Regions from separate parts of the Streptomyces sp. NPDC102278 genome, predicted to be linked through region 2. Evidence: predicted binding sites of a transcription regulator. Region 2 holds the regulator's gene; the other holds the start of a gene.

Region 1 (8,753 bases), on a different contig from region 2:
TGCGCTGCGCCACGAGGGTGTCCCGGATCTCCTTGAGGACCACCAGCTCGGTGATCTCCATCGTCTCCTGCACGCCCTCCTTGGCCTTGCGACGCTGCTCGACCTTGGCGAGGTACTTCGCCATCGGCAGCACCATCAGGAAGTACACGACGGCCGCGGTGATCAGGAAGGTCAGCGTGGCGTTCAGCACGGAACCCCACATGATGTTCACGCCGGTCGGCTCGCCCTTGGCGTTGACCCCACAGGTGTCCTTCAGACACGAGGAGTAGACGTCCAGGTTCTTCGTGCCGACGGCGCCGACCAGCGGGCTGATGATCCCCTTCACGATGGAGTTCACGATGTTGGTGAACGCCGCACCGATGACCACGGCCACCGCGAGGTCGACCACGTTGCCGCGCATCAGGAAGGCCTTGAAGCCTGCCAGGACGCTCTCCTTCTTCTTCTCGCTCACCACTGAGCCTCTCTTCACATCCACAAAGCACGGAACCAACGGTTCCGAAAGCTACGGCAGTCCGGGCCCGGCGTGTCCAATCGGGCGCCACCGCAAGGTGACTTGACTGGGCGGGTGTGCGATTCAGCACAACGTCACCGCCAGCCGGGACACACTGCCCGCTCCCACGAGTGCCCGCGCGGTTTCCCGGGGCACGGAGAGGACCACCAGGGCCCCGCCGGCGCCGTCCCCGACCCCCTGGTCGGGCTCTGGATCGGGGACCCGGGCGACTCGGGCCGCCTCCGCCACCACCCGGGGCGGCCCCGCCCGCTCCGCCGCCACCACGTCCACCCGATCCCCGGGGCGCAACAGCCGCACGGTCGCCGCGTCCGCGATGCGCACGGGGGCCGACACCATCCGCACCACCGCGGGCGGTGGCTTCGCCTCGGGTGGCGCGCCGCCGCGGGAGGCCCGGGCCTCCGTCCCGCCCACGGCCAACAGGGCCGCCACGACGGCCAGTCCGGCCGCGCCGGCCCGTCGCCTGCGCCGCAGGGCGCGCCGCAGCCGGTCCCCGCCCCGCCCCACGCGAAGAGGCGGGAAGAGGGGGACAGGACGCGCGGGGGGACACGCGGAGGAAGCGGGAAGCTGGGAAGCAATCCTGGACATGGTGAACACCGCCGAGTCGATCGTGTGCCGATGCCCGGGCCGACGCCCGGACACCCCTCACGATCCGCCGTCCCGCCCGTCCGCGCTCCCGCCTGTGGACGATCCCCAGGTTGTGGACAACTCCCTCACCCCCACGGGGGACCCGGGGGACCCGGGGGGCGAGGTGCGGGTTGCCCACCCCGCCCACCCGTCACGGCAGTTCGATGCCCAGGTCCCAGCCGTCGTGCGCGTGCGTGCACAGGCAGGCGCGGGACTCCGTCGGGGGCAGGGCCGCCACCGCGTCGAAGAGGACCTCGCGCAGGCGCCCGACGTTCTCGCCGAACACCCTGAGCACCTCGGTGTGGGACACGCCCTCACCCGTCTCGGCGCCCGCGTCCAGGTCGGTCACCAGCGCCATGGAGGTGTAGCAGAGCCCCAGCTCGCGGGCGAGGACGGCCTCCGGGTGGCCCGTCATGCCGACCACCGACCAGCCCGCCGCGGCGTGCCAGCGCGACTCGGCCCGGGTCGAGAACCGAGGCCCCTCGATGACGACCATGGTGCCGCCGTCCACGGGCTCCCAGTCCCGCCCGTGGGCCGCGGCCAGGGCCACGTCGCGGCCGACGGGGCAGTACGGGTCGGCGAAGGTGGTGTGCACGACGTTCGGGACGCTGCCGTCGGGCAGCGGCTCCCCGTCGAAGAAGGTCTGCGCGCGGGACTTCGTACGGTCGACCAGTTGGTCGGGGACGAGCAGCGTGCCCGGACCGTACTCGGTCCGCAGTCCGCCCACCGCGCAGGGGCCGAGCACCTGTCGGACGCCGACCGAGCGCAGGGCCCACAGGTTCGCACGGTAGTTGATCTTGTGCGGGGGCACGGTGTGGCTGCGCCCGTGCCGCGGCAGGAAGGCCACCGACCGGCCGGCCAGCTCGCCCACGTACAGGGAGTCGCTGGGAGGCCCGTACGGGGTCTCGACCCGCACCTCCGTGACGTCCTCCAGGAAGGAGTAGAAGCCCGAGCCGCCGATGACACCGATCTCTGCATTCGCCATGCCGTCACCCTAACCGGGCATGCGTGAGGCCCCGCTGCCCTGAGCGGGCGGCGGGGCCTTACGGAAGACTGACGGGATCAGGCAGCCGAGGTGGAGCTGCCGGCTCCGGACGTCGAGGACGACGAGGCGGCCGGGGCGGCAGCCGTCGAGGGCGTGGACGACGTGGACGCCGGCTTCGAGGCAGGGGTGCTGCTCGACGAGGCGCCGCGGCTGTCGTTCCGGTAGAAACCGGAACCCTTGAAGACGATGCCGACCGCGGAGAACACCTTCTTCAGGCGTCCGTCGCAGTTCGGGCACACGGTCAGTGCGTCATCGGTGAACTTCTGCACGGCCTCAAGGCCCTCACCGCACTCGGTGCACTGGTACTGGTAGGTCGGCACGAATTTCCTCCTGGCACTCTGACTCAATGAGTGCTAACGACGCTCCATGGTGACGTATTCCGGCCGATCAGTCCACCGTCCTCGGGGCGCGGTGACCCAGGCCACGCTCAGACGCTGGTCAGATCACGCTGCCGGCCCCGCCTGGCGGCGGTGTCCGTGACGGTCTCCGGGTCGGTCGCGGAAGCCGTCTCCGGGGCGGTCCCGGCGGCGTTCTCCGGGGTCTCGCGCGGGTCGGTCTCCGCGGCGCTCTCGTGGGTGGACGAGGCGTTCACGATCCGACTCGGCGCCTTCGGCGCGAGCTTGGCCCGCAGGGCCAGCAGGGTGACCAGCGCCAGGGCGGTGGCCGCCAGCGGCACGAGGAAGCCGTACGAGGAACCGTGCGCGTCGGTCAGTCGACCGGCGACGATCACCGCGATGGCCTGCCCGAAGGCGACCGCGCCGGTGAGCCAGGTGAAGGCCTCGGTGCGGGCGTTCGCCGGGATCAGCGACTCGACCATGGTGTAGCCGGTGATCAGGGCCGGGGCGATGCACAGTCCGACGAACAGGCCGAGCGCGGCCAGCAGGACCATCGAGTCGGCGGTCCACAGCAGGGAGGCGAAGGCGGTCAGGCCGATGTAGCCGAACAGCAGCCGGCGGCGCGGGCCGATCTTCCAGGCGATGGCGCCGCAGGCGATGCCGGCGATCATGTTGCCCGCGGCGAAGACGCCGTACAGCAGGCCGTTGGCGCCCGGGTTGCCGATCTCGTTGGAGAAGGCGGCCAGGGAGACCTGCATGCCGCCGAAGACGGCGCCGATTCCGAGGAAGGCGACGATCAGGACGCGCAGGCCGGGGGAGGTGAGGGCCGAGACGCGCTTGGCCTCGCCGGTGACCTGGACGTGCGCCGGGGGCTGGGTGCGACGCTGCGCGGCGAAGAGCAGTCCGCCGAGGAGGCTCAGGGTGGCCTCGGTGATCAGGCCGGCGGCGGGGTGGATGCCGGTGCACAGCGCGGTCGCGAGGACCGGGCCGACGACGAAGGTGAACTCGTCGGTGACGGACTCGAACGCGGCGGCCGTCGGCAGCAGCGGCGAGCCCTCCAGCTTCGCGGCCCAGCGGGCCCGGACCATCGGGCCGACCTGCGGCACCGAGGCGCCGGCGGGGATCGCGGCGGCGGCGAGCGCCCAGATCGGCGCGCCGGCCAGGGCCAGTGCGGCCAGGCCGGTGACGGCGGCGGAGTGGATCAGGACGACCGGCAGCAGGACGGCGCTCTGGCCGTGGCGGTCGGTGAGGTTGCCCATCACGGGGGCGCACAGCGCCATGGAGATGCCGGTGACGGCGGCGACGATGCCGGCGTTGGCGTAGGAGCCGGTGGTGTGCTGGACGAGCAGCAGGATGCTGATGGTCAGCATGCCGAAGGGCAGTCGGGCGGCGAAGCCCGGGAGCAGGAAGCCGAGGGCGCCGGGAGTGCGCAGGAGTTGTCCGTAGCCGGGGCGGGCGGACGTGTCGGTCGTGACCGCGGATGTCACGGCCTGGCCTTTCCGCTGCCTGGTAGAACTCCCCGACTGCGGACGATGCATCACCTTGTGAGCGATCGCACCCGTACATGTGGGAGCCCCGAGAGCTGTCCTCTTGCGCAGAACCGAGTGATACCTGGGCGCCCACTGCGGGAGGGTGCCACGGCCGCTTTGCGGTCGCGCCAGCTCTGCGTCAGGCAGAGTTGGTTCGATGTGGTGTGCCTTCATCGTACAGGGGGATTCCCTATCACGCCCTGTGATTACGGCGACAGGTAGTGCCTTCACCTGGGATTAACTGGAACTTCGCATTCCAAAACCCCTGAATATGGGGATCTAGTGGGGCATACTCCCCCGAAAATGGCCGAATTAGAACGTCACTCTAACGTCGACCTCGCGTGAATCGTCCACTTTCGCGGCGCCCGATCCCGCGGCTCCCGCGGCGTTCACCTTCGCGCGTGCCCCTCGCCCGTCCCCAGCCAGCCCGCGAGCTTGCCGCCCCGCGCCACCGCACGCAGCCGCGCCTCCGCCGCGTCCCGCACCGGGTCCGTCGCCACCACCAGCAGCTCGTCCCCGCGTCGCAGCACGGTGGAGGGCGCCGGTACGAAGCTCTTCGCGTCCCGGACCACCAGCGTGACCGAGGCCCCCGCCGGCAGGCGCAGCTCGCTGACCTCCACGCCGTGCATCCGCGAGGCGGGCGGGATCGCGAACGACAGCAGGTGCCCGCGCAGCTTCTCCAGCGGCGCCGACTCGATGCCCAGGTCGGCGGCGCTCTCGTCGGTGTCCCCGAGCTTCAGCTTGCGCGCCAGCCAGGGCAGGGTCGGCCCCTGCACCAGGGTGTAGACGACGACGAGCACGAAGACGATGTTGAAGACCCGCTCGCTGCCCTCGATCCCGGAGACCATCGGAATGGTCGCCAGGATGATGGGCACGGCCCCGCGCAGGCCCGCCCACGACATCAGGGCCTGTTCCTGCCAGGGGAGGCGGAACGGCAGGAGGGAGACGAAGACCTCCAGCGGCCGCGCCACCATCGTCAGCACCAACCCGATGATCACCGCCGGCCAGAAGTCGTGGACCAGCTCGTGCGGGGTGACCAGCAGGCCGAGCAGCACGAACATGCCGATCTGCGCGATCCAGCCGAGTCCGTCGGCGAACCCGCGGGTGGCCGGCCAGTGCGGCAGCTTCGCGTTCCCGAGCACCATGGCGGCCAGGTACACCGCGAGGAAGCCGGAGCCGTGCGCCATGGCGCCGGCCGCGTACGCGGTGATGGCGATGGCCATCACGGCGATCGGGTAGAGGCCCGAGGCGGGGAGCGCCACGTGCCGCAGTCCGTACGAGCCGAGGAAGCCGACCGCCAGGCCGATCGCGGCGCCGATCGCCAGTTCCAGGGCGATCTCGCCGATCAGTACGTACCACGGGTCCACGGGGCCGACCGTCGCGAAGGCGACCACCAGGATGACCACGGGAGCGTCGTTGAAGCCGGACTCCGCCTCCAGCACACCCGTGATCCGGGAGGGGAGCGGAACCTTGCGCAGTACGGAGAAGACGGCCGCGGCGTCCGTCGAGGAGACGACCGCGCCGATCAGGAGGGCCTGCCGCCATTCGAGGCCGACCAGGTAGTGCGCCCCCGCAGCCGTGACGCCGACGCTGATCGCGACGCCGACCAGAGACAGTGAGATCGCCGCCGGCAGAGCCGGTTTGATCTCTTTCCACTTGGTGCCCAGACCGCCCTCGGCGAGGATGACGACGAGCGCGGCATAGCCGATGACCTGGGTCAGTTCGGCGTTGTCGAAGACGACGTTGCCGATCCCGTCCTGGCCTATCGCGATGCCTATGCCGAGGTAGATGAGCAGGCTGGGAAGGCCGCTGCGTGAGGAGATGCGCACCGCCGCGACGGCGACGAGCAGCACGAGCGAGCAGACCAGCAGTAGCTCATTGAGCGTGTGGACAGTCAGCGGGCGGCCCTTTCCTCAGAGCGCCCGTTGGACCGACGGATCGTTCCTCCCGGGGCGCGTCCGGCAAGTACTTCGTTACCTTACCTAATCTTTGACGATTCCTTGACGCGATAGTCACATTGTGAAACGCGGTAACGGCCCTGTCCTCAGCAGCTCGACCCCTGGCGGATCATCGGACCCGGTCCTGCGCCTATGGTTGCTCCCAGCACTCCCAGGACCACCCTGCCCCTCTAAGGACAGCGATGCCCGCCAACGAAACCGGCCCTTCCGTCAAGAAGAAGGGACGACGCGCACGTCTGATCGTGCTCGTCATGGTCCTGGCGCTCTTGGCGGGCCTCGGCTACGGGGCTTACTGGAGCGTCGACAGCGTGCGCGCCTCCTTCCCCCAGACCACCGGCTCCCTGAAGGTTCCCGGCCTGACCGGGACCGTCGACGTCAAGCGTGACGGGCACGGGATCCCGCAGCTCTACGCCGACAACGACCAGGACCTCTTCCGCGCCCAGGGCTTCGTCCACGCGCAGGACCGCTTCTGGGAGATGGACGTCCGCCGTCACATGACGTCCGGGCGGCTCTCCGAGATGTTCGGCTCCGGCCAGGTCGAGACCGACGCCTTCCTGCGCACCCTCGGCTGGCGCCAGGTCGCCCAGGCCGAGTACGACACCAAGCTCTCGCCGGAGACGAAGAAGTACCTCCAGGCCTACGCCGACGGTGTCAACGCGTACCTGAAGGGGAAGTCCGGCAAGAGCCTTTCCGTCGAGCACGCCGCCCTCAAGCTCAGCGACGACTACGCGCCCGAGCCGTGGACCCCGGTGGACTCGGTGGCCTGGCTCAAGGCGATGGCCTGGGACCTGCGCGGCAACATGCAGGACGAGATCGACCGCTCGCTGATGTCGGGCAAGCTCTCGCCGCAGCAGATCAACGAGCTCTACCCGCCGTACCCCTTCGACCGGAACAAGCCGATCGTCGACGGCGGCGCGGTCACGGGCGACAAGTACGCCCCGCAGGGCCAGGCGGGCAACGGCAACGGCAACGGCAACGGCTCCGGTACGGGATCCGGCAACGGGAACGGCAACGGCGTGGGCTCCGGCTCGCAGGCCTCCGCGAACGCGGGCACCGTCACCGGCCTGGCCGACGACGCCACCGCCCAGGGCGCGGGCGTCGGCCTGCGCACCGGGCTGTCCTCCCTGGCCGACACCCTCGACGAGATCCCGGCGATCCTCGGCCCCAACGGCAGCGGCATCGGGTCCAACTCCTGGGTCGTCGCCGGCAAGTACACGACCACCGGCAAGCCGCTGCTGGCGAACGACCCGCACCTCTCCCCGCAGCTGCCCTCGGTCTGGTACCAGATGGGCCTGCACTGTCGCGCGGCCTCGCCCCAGTGCCAGTACGACGTCGCCGGCTACACCTTCTCGGGCATGCCCGGCGTGGTCATCGGCCACAACGCCGACATCGCCTGGGGCATGACCAACCTCGGGGCCGACGTCACCGACCTCTACCTGGAGCAGGTCAAGCCCGAGGGCTACGTCTACGGCGACAAGGTCGTCCCCTTCGTCACCCGCGAGGAGACGATCAAGATCGCCGGCGGCGGCGAGAAGAAGATCACCGTCCGCACCACGAACAACGGGCCGCTGGTCTCCGACCGCAGCGACGACCTCGCCGGCGTCGGCACCCGCGCCCCCGTCGCCAGCTCCGCCCCCGACCGCGGCAACGGCTACGCCGTCGCCCTGCGCTGGACGGCGCTGGACCCGGGCAAGTCGATGGACGCGGTCTTCAAGATCAACCGGGCCAAGGACTTCAACGGCTTCCGCGCCGCGGCGCGCGACTTCGAGGTCCCCTCGCAGAACCTGATCTACGCCGATAACAAGGGCCCCAACGGGAACATCGGCTACCAGGCGCCCGGCCGCGTCCCGGTCCGCCCGGCGGGCGACGGCCGCATGCCGGCTCCCGGCTGGGACCCGAAGTACACCTGGAAGGCCGGCAACGCGGGGTACATCCCGCAGGACGAGATGCCGTGGGACCTGAACCCGGCCCGCGGCTACATCGTCACCGCCAACCAGGCGGTCGTCGAGAGCGGCACCGGCTCGGGGAAGTACCCGCACCTGCTCACCACCGACTGGGGATACGGCGCCCGCAGCCAGCGGATCAACGACCTCATCGAGGCGAAGACCAAGGACAACGGCAAGATCTCCACCGATGACATGCGGACCATGCAGATGGACAACAGCAGCGAGATCGCCGCGCTGCTGACCCCGATGCTGTCCAAGATCCAGATCTCCGACCAGGACGTGCGCTCCGCGCAGAAGCTGCTGGACGGCTGGAACTACACGCAGGAACCCGACTCGGCGGCGGCCGCGTACTTCAACGCGGTCTGGCGCAACATCCTCAAGCTGTCCTTCGGCGACAAGATGCCGAAGGAGCTGCGGGTCGAGGGCAGCTGCATGAACGTCCGCGGGGAGAGCACCGGCCCCGTCGACGACCTCGCCGAGACGGTCCGCGAGTGCGGTACGCGCGGTCCCGACTCGGCGCAGCCCGACGGCGGCGACCGCTGGTTCGAGGTGGTCCGGCGCCTGGTCAAGGACGAGAAGTCGGCCTGGTGGCAGACTCCGGCCGCGCGCAACAAGCCGGCCACCAAGACCCGCGACGAGCTGTTCGCGCGGGCCATGAAGGACGCCCGCTGGGAGCTGACCGCCAAGCTCGGCAAGGACCAGTCCACCTGGAGCTGGGGCCGCATGCACCAGCTGACGCTGAAGAACCAGACCATCGGCACCGAGGGTCCCGGCTACCTGCAGTGGCTGCTCAACCGCGGCCCCT
Region 2 (8,753 bases):
CCCGACGCGCCCTGGCGGACGGACTGCTGGCCCCCGGCCCGTACGAGGCCGGCAGCGCCGTGCTGACCCTGCGGGGGCGGCTGCTGGCCGACGCGGTGGTCCGGGACCTGGTGGACTGACGCGTCAGGCCGTGACGTGGTCGATCAGGTGCTCCACCGCTCCCAGCAGGGTCGGCTCCAGATCGCGGTACGAGGTCACCTTGGACAGGATGTGCTGCCAGGCGGCGCCCGTGTTCGGCGGCCAGCCCAGCGCCCGGCAGACGCCCGTCTTCCAGTCCTCCCCGCGCGGGACCACCGGCCAGGCCGCGATCCCCAGGGCGGACGGTTTCACCGCCTGCCAGACGTCCACGTAGGGGTGGCCGACGATCAGGACGTGCGGGGAGGTCACCTCGGCCGCGATCCGGGACTCCTTGGACCCCGGCACCAGGTGGTCCACCAGGACGCCCAACCGGGCGTCCGCGGCCGGCGCGAAGTCCGCCACGATCGTCGGCAGGTCGTCGATGCCCTCCAGGTACTCCACGACCACGCCCTCGATGCGCAGGTCGTCGCCCCAGACCCGCTCCACCAGCTCGGCGTCGTGGCGGCCCTCCACGTAGATCCGGCCCGCCCGGGCCACCCTGGCCCGGGCCCCCGGTACGGCGAGGGAGCCCGAGGCCGTACGGGCCGGGGCGGCCGGGGCACGGGACGGGCGGGTCAGGGTGACCACCGCCCCGTCCAGCAGGAAGCCGCGCGGCTCCAGCGGGAACACCCGCCGCTTGCCGAAGCGGTCCTCCAGGGTCACCGTGCCGGCCTCGCAGGACACCACCGCGCCGCAGAAGTCCGTACCGGCCACCTCGACCACCAGGTCGGGGTCCGCCGGCACCTCGGGCACGGCCTTGGCGCGCTTCCACGGCGGAGTCAGGTCGGGGGAGTACTCACGCATCCGGCGACCGTACGAGAGAGCCCGGGCTCACGCCCCCGACACGCCGAACCTCGTTGCCAGTGTGTCGCGTTGCGCACGGACGAAGGCCGCGTCCACCACCGCTCCGTGACCCGGCACGTACAGCGCGTCGTCACCGCCCAGCGAGAGCAGCCGGTCCAGGGCGGCCGGCCATTGCCCGGGCACCGCGTCCGAGCCGGCCTGGGGTTCACCCGACTCCTCGACCAGGTCCCCGCAGAAGACGACCTCCCGTTCGCCCGGCACGAAGACCGCCAGGTCGTGCTGGGAGTGCGCGGGACCGAGGTTCGCGAGCAGCACCTGTACGGCGCCCAGGTCCAGCGTCCGCTCGCCCGACACCGGGTGTCCCGGCGCCACGACCAGGTCGGCGGCCTCCGCCGCCTCCGCCGCGTCCAGCCCCTGCGCGGTCGCGCTCTGCCGCAGTTCCTCGCGGCCCGTGGGCGTCGACAGCACCTTGTCCAGGCCGACCGCGCCGTGGAACTCGGCGCCCGCGAACACGGAGCCGCCCAGAACGTGGTCGAAATGTCCGTGCGTGAATGCGATATGGGTCACGTGCCGGCCGGTCAGCCGCTCCGCCTCGGCCCGCACCCGCGCACCCTCCCGCACGCACGAACCGGGGTCGACGAGAAGAACCGAATCGTCGCCCACCACCAGCCCCACGGTGCAGTCCCACACCGGCAATCGACGCCTTCCGACCCGTCCGGTCAGCCGTTCCCAGCCCGCCTCTTCCCATTGCACGTCCATGCCGCGACGCTACCCTGGCGGGCCGCCCTTGCCTCCCGCGTACCACCCGGCCGTACACTGACCGGGGGATCTCTGGCACTCGAAAGCGCAGAGTGCCAACAAGGCCCGCAAGGGACCGACCGACGACCGAAGACGACCGACCGCATCTGGAGGTGTGCGCGATGCTCAGCGAACGCAGACTCGAGGTGCTGCGCGCCATCGTCCAGGACTACGTCGGGACGGAGGAGCCGGTCGGCTCCAAGGCGCTCACCGAGCGGCACCGCCTCGGCGTCTCGCCCGCCACCGTGCGCAACGACATGGCGCTGCTGGAGGACGAGGGCTACATCGCCCAACCCCACACCAGCGCCGGTCGGATCCCCACCGACAAGGGCTACCGGCTCTTCGTGGACAGGCTGGCGGGGGTCAAACCACTGTCCACCCCGGAGCGGCGGGCCATCCAGAACTTCCTCGACGGCGCCGTCGACCTCGACGACGTCGTGGGGCGCACGGTACGGCTGCTCGCCCAGCTCACCCGGCAGGTCGCCGTGGTGCAGTACCCGTCGCTGACCCGCTCCACCGTCCGGCACGTCGAGCTGCTGTCGCTGGCGCCCGCGCGCCTGATGCTCGTGCTGATCACGGACACCGGGCGGGTCGAGCAGCGGCTGGTCGACTGCCAGACGCCCTTCGGGGACACCTCGCTCGCAGATCTGCGGGCGCGGCTCAACAGCCGGGTCGTCGGCCGTCGGTTCACCGACGTGCCGCCCCTGGTACAGGACCTTCCGGAGTCCTTCGAGAGCGAGGACCGGGCGACGGTCAAGGCCGTCCTCGACACCCTTCTCGAAACGCTCGTGGAGGAGGCGGAGGAGCGGCTGATGATCGGCGGCACCGCCAACCTCACACGGTTCGGACATGACTTTCCCCTGACGATCAGGCCCGTCCTCGAAGCACTGGAGGAGCAGGTCGTGCTCCTCAAGCTGCTGGGCGAGGCCAACGAGTCGGGGATGGCCGTGAAGATCGGGCATGAGAATGCCTACGAGGGACTGAACTCCACGTCCGTCGTCTCGGTCGGCTACGGTTCGGGCGGCGAAGCAGTCGCCAAACTCGGCGTGGTCGGACCGACCCGCATGGACTACCCCGGAACGATGGGAGCGGTACGCGCAGTGGCACGTTACGTCGGACAGATCCTGGCGGAGTCGTAAGTGGCCACGGACTACTACGCCGTTCTCGGCGTGCGCCGCGACGCATCGCAGGACGAGATCAAGAAGGCCTTCCGTCGCCTCGCGCGCGAACTCCACCCGGACGTGAATCCGGACCCGAAGACGCAAGAGCGCTTCAAGGAGATCAACGCGGCCTACGAGGTGCTCTCGGACCCGCAGAAGAAGCAGGTCCACGACCTCGGCGGCGACCCGCTGTCCTCCTCGGGCGGCGGCGGCGGAGCGGGTGGCTTCGGAGCGGGTGGCTTCGGCAACTTCTCCGACATCATGGACGCCTTCTTCGGCCAGTCCCAGCAGCGCGGACCGCGCTCGCGGACCCGCCGGGGCCAGGACGCCATGATCCGCCTCGACCTCGAACTGGACGAGGCGGCCTTCGGGACGACCAAGGACATCCAGGTCGACACGGCCGTCGTCTGCACGACCTGCTCCGGTGAGGGCGCCGCCCCCGGCACCTCGGCGCAGACGTGTGACATGTGTCGCGGTCGCGGTGAGGTCTCGCAGGTCACCCGGTCCTTCCTGGGCCAGGTCATGACCTCGCGGCCCTGCCCGCAGTGTCAGGGCTTCGGCACCGTGGTCCCCACCCCGTGCCCCGAGTGCGCGGGCGACGGCCGGGTGCGGTCCCGCCGCAGCCTCACGGTCAAGATCCCCGCCGGTGTCGAGAACGGCACCCGCATCCAGCTCGCGGGCGAGGGCGAGGTCGGCCCCGGCGGCGGCCCCGCCGGCGACCTGTACGTGGAGATCCACGAGCTGCCGCACCCGACCTTCCAGCGGCGCGGGGACGACCTGCACTGCACGGTCACCCTCCCCATGACGGCGGCGGCCCTGGGCACCAAATGCCCGCTGGAGACGCTGGACGGCCTGGAGGAGATCGACATCCGGCCCGGCACCGGCTCCGGTCAGGCGATCCCGCTGCACGGGCGCGGCGTCACGCACCTGCGCGGCGGCGGGCGGGGCGACCTGATCGTCCACGTCGAGGTCACCACCCCCGGCAAGCTGGACGCCCAGCAGGAGGACCTGCTGCGCCAACTGGCGAAGCTGCGCGGCGAGGAGCGGCCGATGGGCCAGTTCGCGCCGGGCCAGCAGGGTCTGTTCAGCCGCCTCAAGGACGCGTTCAACGGCCGCTGACCGGCCACTCGCGGTACCTCGCACGAGCCCGATCCGGGGATGTCCCGGGTCGGGCTCGATGCTGTGCGGAGCGGCGGGACGGCGGCGGATCGAGCGACCTCGGAGCGGGACCGGAAGCGGACCGGAAGCGGACTATGCCAGGCGAATGCGATGATTCGGCCCGGTGCGCGGGACGTGGCACGATGCAGTCCATGTCCTCCTCGCCGAACGGTCTGACCCCTTACCCGATCGTGCAGGCGCCCATGGCGGGCGGCGCCTCCTGTCCGCCGCTGGCCGCCGCCGTGTGCGAGGCGGGCGGGCTGGGCTTCCTCGCCGGCGGCTACAAGACCGCCGACGGGATGTACCAGGAGATCAAGCGGCTGCGCGCCCTCACCCGACGTCCGTTCGGCGTCAACCTCTTCATGCCGCAGACCGGCTATGTGGACCCGGCCGAGATCGAGACGTACCGGGGACAGCTCGCGGGCGAGGCCAACTGGTACGAGGTGTCGCTGGCCGAGGAGGACATCATCGGCACCTCCGACGACGGCTACGAGGCCAAGCTCGCCATCCTCGTCGAGGACCCCGTCCCCGTCGTCTCGTTCACCTTCGGCTGCCCGCCGGCCGCCGTCTGCGCCCGGCTGCGCGAGGCCGGCACGTACACCGTGGTCACGGTGACCTCGGTGGAGGAGGCCCGCGCCGCCCAGGCGGCGGGAGCCGACGCCGTCTGCGTCCAGGGCGTCGAGGCGGGCGGCCACCAGGGCACGCACCGCGACGACCCCGAGATCGACGGCACGGCGGGAGTCGGACTGCTCGTGCTGGTCGCCCGGGTACGGGAGGCCGTCGGCCTTCCGATCATCGCTGCCGGCGGATTGATGCGCGGCACGCAGGTCGCCGCGGTGCTCGCGGCGGGCGCGGAGGCCGCCCAGCTCGGCACGGCCTTCCTGGCGTGCCCCGAGTCGGGCGCGCACCCCCTGCACAAGAAGGCGCTGACGAACCCGCTCTTCCCGCACACGGAACTCACCCGGGCCTTCTCCGGCCGGCCCGCCCGGGGCCTGGTCAACCGCTTCATGCGGGAACACGGCCCGTACGCCCCGGCCGCCTACCCGCAGGTCCACCACCTGACCTCGGGCCTGCGCAAGGCGGCGGCCGCCGCCGGGGACCCGCAGGGCATGGCCCTGTGGGCGGGGCAGGGCCACCGGCTGGCGCGGGCGCTGCCGGCCGGGGAGCTGATGGAGGTGCTGGCGGCCGAACTGGCCGAGGCGCAGAGCGCGTTGAAGGTGTTGCAGATGAGGAGAGCGTCATGACGGCCCCCGTGTTCGTGGTCGAAGAGGTCCCCGCGGGGCCCGAGTTCACCCTGGAGGGCCCCGAGGGCCGGCACGCGGTGTCGGTCAAGCGGCTGAACCCCGGCGAGGCGGTGGTCCTCACGGACGGCCGGGGCCACTGGGCCGAGGCCGTGGTGAAGGCGACCGAGGGCAAGGACCGGCTCGTCGTCGCCGTGTCCGGGGTCTTCGAGGAGCCGGCGCCCGCCGTCCGGATCACCGTCGTGCAGGCCCTGCCGAAGGGCGACCGGGGCGAGGTCGCGGTGGAGACCATGACCGAGACCGGCGTCGACGCGATCGTGCCCTGGCAGGCCTCGCGCTGCATCACCCAGTGGCGCGGCGAGCGGGGTGCCAAGTCCCTGGCCAAATGGCGCAACACGGCCCGGGAGGCCGGCAAGCAGTCCCGCCGGGTGAGCTTCCCGGAGGTGGCCGAGGCCCTCTCCACCAAGCAGGTGGCGGCGCTGCTCGCCGAGGCCGACCTGGCCGTGGTCCTGCACGAGGACCGCGACGCCCCCTCCGGAGCGCTGGCGACGGCCGAGCTGCCGTCGTCCGGATCCGTCGTCGTGGTCGTCGGACCCGAGGGCGGGGTCTCGCCGGAGGAACTCGCGGCCTTCGCGGAAGCCGGCGCCCTGCCGTACCGGCTGGGTCCCTCGGTACTGCGCACCTCCACCGCCGGCACCGCCGCGGTCGCGGTCCTGCTGGCCCGCACGGGGCGCTGGGGCTGAGCGGCCGGGCCGTAAGCCCCCGGCCGGGGCGGGGGCGGCGGCGGATACGATGCCGGGAACGATCACCTCCACGGAAGGCTCAGCAATGGCCGGGGAACCCCAGGCGGACTGCCTGTTCTGCAAGATCGTCGCGGGTGAGGTCCCCGCGACCGTCGTCCGGGAGACCGAGACGACCGTCGCCTTCCGGGACATCAGCCCGAAGGCGCCCACGCACGTGCTCGTCATCCCGAAGGTCCACTACCCCGACGCCGCCTCCCTCGCGGCCGCCGAGCCCGGTGTCGCCGCCGACGTGCTGAGCGAGGCGGGCCGGATCGCCGCGGACGAGAAGGTCGACGACCAGGGCTACCGGATCGTCTTCAACACCGGCGCCGGCGCCGGGCAGACCGTCTTCCACGCGCACGCGCACGTCCTCGGCGGCCGCGGCCTCCAATGGCCCCCCGGATAAGCCGTGTCCGCAAGAGAGTTCGTGGTGCTGGGCACCGCCAGCCAGGTTCCCACCCGCAGTCGCAACCACAACGGCTACCTGCTGCGCTGGGACGGCGAGGGCATCCTCTTCGACCCGGGCGAGGGCACCCAGCGCCAGATGCTGCGCGCCGGGGTCGCCGCGCACGACATCAACCGGATCTGTGTCACCCACTTCCACGGTGACCACAGCCTCGGCCTGGCCGGGGTGATCCAGCGGATCAACCTCGACCGGGTGCCGCACCCGGTCACCGCGCACTACCCGGCCTCGGGGCAGAAGTTCTTCGACCGGCTCCGGTACGCCACCGCCTACCGGGAGACCGTCCCGCTCCGGGAGGAACCGGTGGCCGCTGACGGGACGTTGGCGCGCGGGGCCGGGTACGCCCTGGAGGCGCGACTGCTCTCCCACCCCGTGGAGGCCTTCGGCTACCGACTCACCGAGCAGGACGGGCGCCGCATGGTGCCCGGTCTGCTCGCGGAACGCGGGATCAAGGGCCCGGACGTGGGCCGGCTGCTGCGCGAGGGCGAGTTGAACGGGGTCACCCTGGACGACGTCAGCGTGCACAGGCCCGGGCAGCGGTTCGCGTTCGTCATGGACACCCGGCTCTGCGAGGGCGTGTACGCGCTCGCGGAGGGCTGCGACCTGCTGGTGATCGAGTCGACCTTCCTCGACGAGGACGAGCGACTCGCCACCGACCACGGGCACCTGACCGCCGGTCAGGCGGCGCGGGTGGCGCGCGACGCGGGCGTGCGGCACCTGGTGCTGACGCACTTCTCGCAGCGCTACTCGGACCCGAGCGAGTTCGAGCGGCAGGCCCGTGCGGCCGGCTACGCGGGCGAACTGACGATCGCGGCCGACCTCGTACGGGTACCCGTACCGAAGCGGCGCTAGTGCGGTGACCGGGAGGGTTCACCGCCCTGGACCGAGACGTGCCGCCGGCGTGCCCCGGCCCCGGCCCCGGCCTCGGTACGGGCGCGGGCGCGCCGGGCCGCCGGGGAGAGCAGCAGCACCCGGCGGGGTGACCGGCGTACGGGGCGCACGGTGATCTCGGCGACCTCCAGCTCCGGTGCGCCGACCCGGGGCACCGCGCCCGTCGGGGCGCCCGCGCTCGCGGCCAGCACGGCCGCCGGCGCGCCGCCGCGGCGCCGGACCGAGCCCGGCACCAGCGGCCGGCCGCCCGCGTGCAGTGCGACGGCGGTCATCGGCCAGGCCACCGCCAGCAGCAGGGCGCCCAGGGCCAGACCCATGCCGGGGAAGCCGACGGCCTCGGCGAGCAGGCTGCCGGTGACGGGCCCGCAGGCCACCCCGAGGGAGGAGGCGGAGCCGGCCAGCACCGCCCAGCGGCCGCGCGGGTCCAGGGCGGCGGCGAGGCCGATGACGTAGGAGAGGACCACCGGGTAGAAGGCGTTCCAGACGATCTCCCCGGCCGCGAAGCCGGCCAGGTCCCGCGCGGAGGTGGCCCCCACCACGCAGCAGGCGATCACCGCGGTGCCCGCCCCGATCGGGACGGCCCGGCCCCACCGGGAGCCGAGGGCGGAGGCGGCCGTGACGCCGACCAGGCCGGCGCCCAGCGCCGCCGCGAAGACCATGCCGAGGGTGACCTCGGACAGCCCCGCCTGCTCGGAGCCGATCCGACCGCTGACCCCCCACAGGGAGTTCTGGGCCAGTGACCACAGCAGCAGGCCGCCCGCCAGGACCACGCCGGCGCGCGGGTAGGGAAGCCGCCCGGAGGCCCGTACGGCGGGGCCGTGCTCGGCCGGGCCGCCGAGGCGGGAGGTCGCGGGCCAGACCGCCGCGGCGACCAGCGCGATCGCGGCGAACGGCAGCCCGTGCCCGAGCAGGTCGCCGCCGAACCGGGGCAGCGTCAGGTAGAGCGCGCCCGCGGTCGCCGACACCGACAGCAGCCCGAGGGCGGAGGTGCGGTGCGGGTCGCGCGTCCCGGCGATCCCGGAGGCGGCCACGGCGGTCGCCGTCCCGGATCCGAAGCCGCCGACCACGGCGCCCACGACGACGAGGGGTAGGAGGGAGGTCGACGCCGCCGTGCCGTAGCCCGCGACGGCGAGGAGCAGTCCGAGCCGGGCCAGGACGCGGGGCCCGTGGTGGGGGATGCGGGACGCGAGGGTGAACCCGGCGCCGGCGGATCCGAGCAACAGGGACGAGCCGATCAGGCCGGCCTCGGCGGGACTCAGCGGCAGGTACGCGTCGAGCCGGCCGACCACGGTCGGGAGGAGGTAGGGCGCCGCGTATCCGGCTGTGAAAAGGGCCACCA

Evidence for each region. The regulator HrcA, encoded in region 2, represses chaperone genes, less so after heat shock. The targets are predictions, from matches to a motif close to TTNGCACTCNGNNNNNCNGAGTGCNAA.
Region 1: the regulator HrcA is predicted to act here: its motif matches at 2,511-2,537, upstream of ACIRO3_RS20795 (FmdB family zinc ribbon protein).

What each region holds. Positions count from the first base shown of each region.
Region 1 covers NZ_JBIWLV010000008.1:153,724-162,476, forward strand. The annotation lists gene mscL (large conductance mechanosensitive channel protein MscL) at 1-451, opposite strand, end outside; gene ACIRO3_RS20785 (hypothetical protein) at 575-1,015, opposite strand; gene ACIRO3_RS20790 (S-methyl-5'-thioadenosine phosphorylase) at 1,287-2,120, opposite strand; gene ACIRO3_RS20795 (FmdB family zinc ribbon protein) at 2,198-2,500, opposite strand; partial or broken gene ACIRO3_RS20800 (MFS transporter) at 2,731-4,002, opposite strand; gene ACIRO3_RS20805 (potassium/proton antiporter) at 4,434-5,942, opposite strand; gene ACIRO3_RS20810 (penicillin acylase family protein) at 6,185-8,753, shown strand, end outside.
Region 2 covers NZ_JBIWLV010000003.1:351,421-360,173, forward strand. The annotation lists gene hemW (radical SAM family heme chaperone HemW) at 1-119, shown strand, start outside; gene ACIRO3_RS10630 (DUF3097 domain-containing protein) at 124-921, opposite strand; gene ACIRO3_RS10635 (MBL fold metallo-hydrolase) at 949-1,680, opposite strand; gene hrcA (heat-inducible transcriptional repressor HrcA) at 1,842-2,858, shown strand; gene dnaJ (molecular chaperone DnaJ) at 2,859-3,998, shown strand; gene ACIRO3_RS10650 (nitronate monooxygenase) at 4,190-5,281, shown strand; gene ACIRO3_RS10655 (16S rRNA (uracil(1498)-N(3))-methyltransferase) at 5,278-6,021, shown strand; gene ACIRO3_RS10660 (histidine triad nucleotide-binding protein) at 6,107-6,466, shown strand; gene ACIRO3_RS10665 (ribonuclease Z) at 6,470-7,375, shown strand; gene ACIRO3_RS10670 (MFS transporter) at 7,372-8,753, opposite strand, start outside.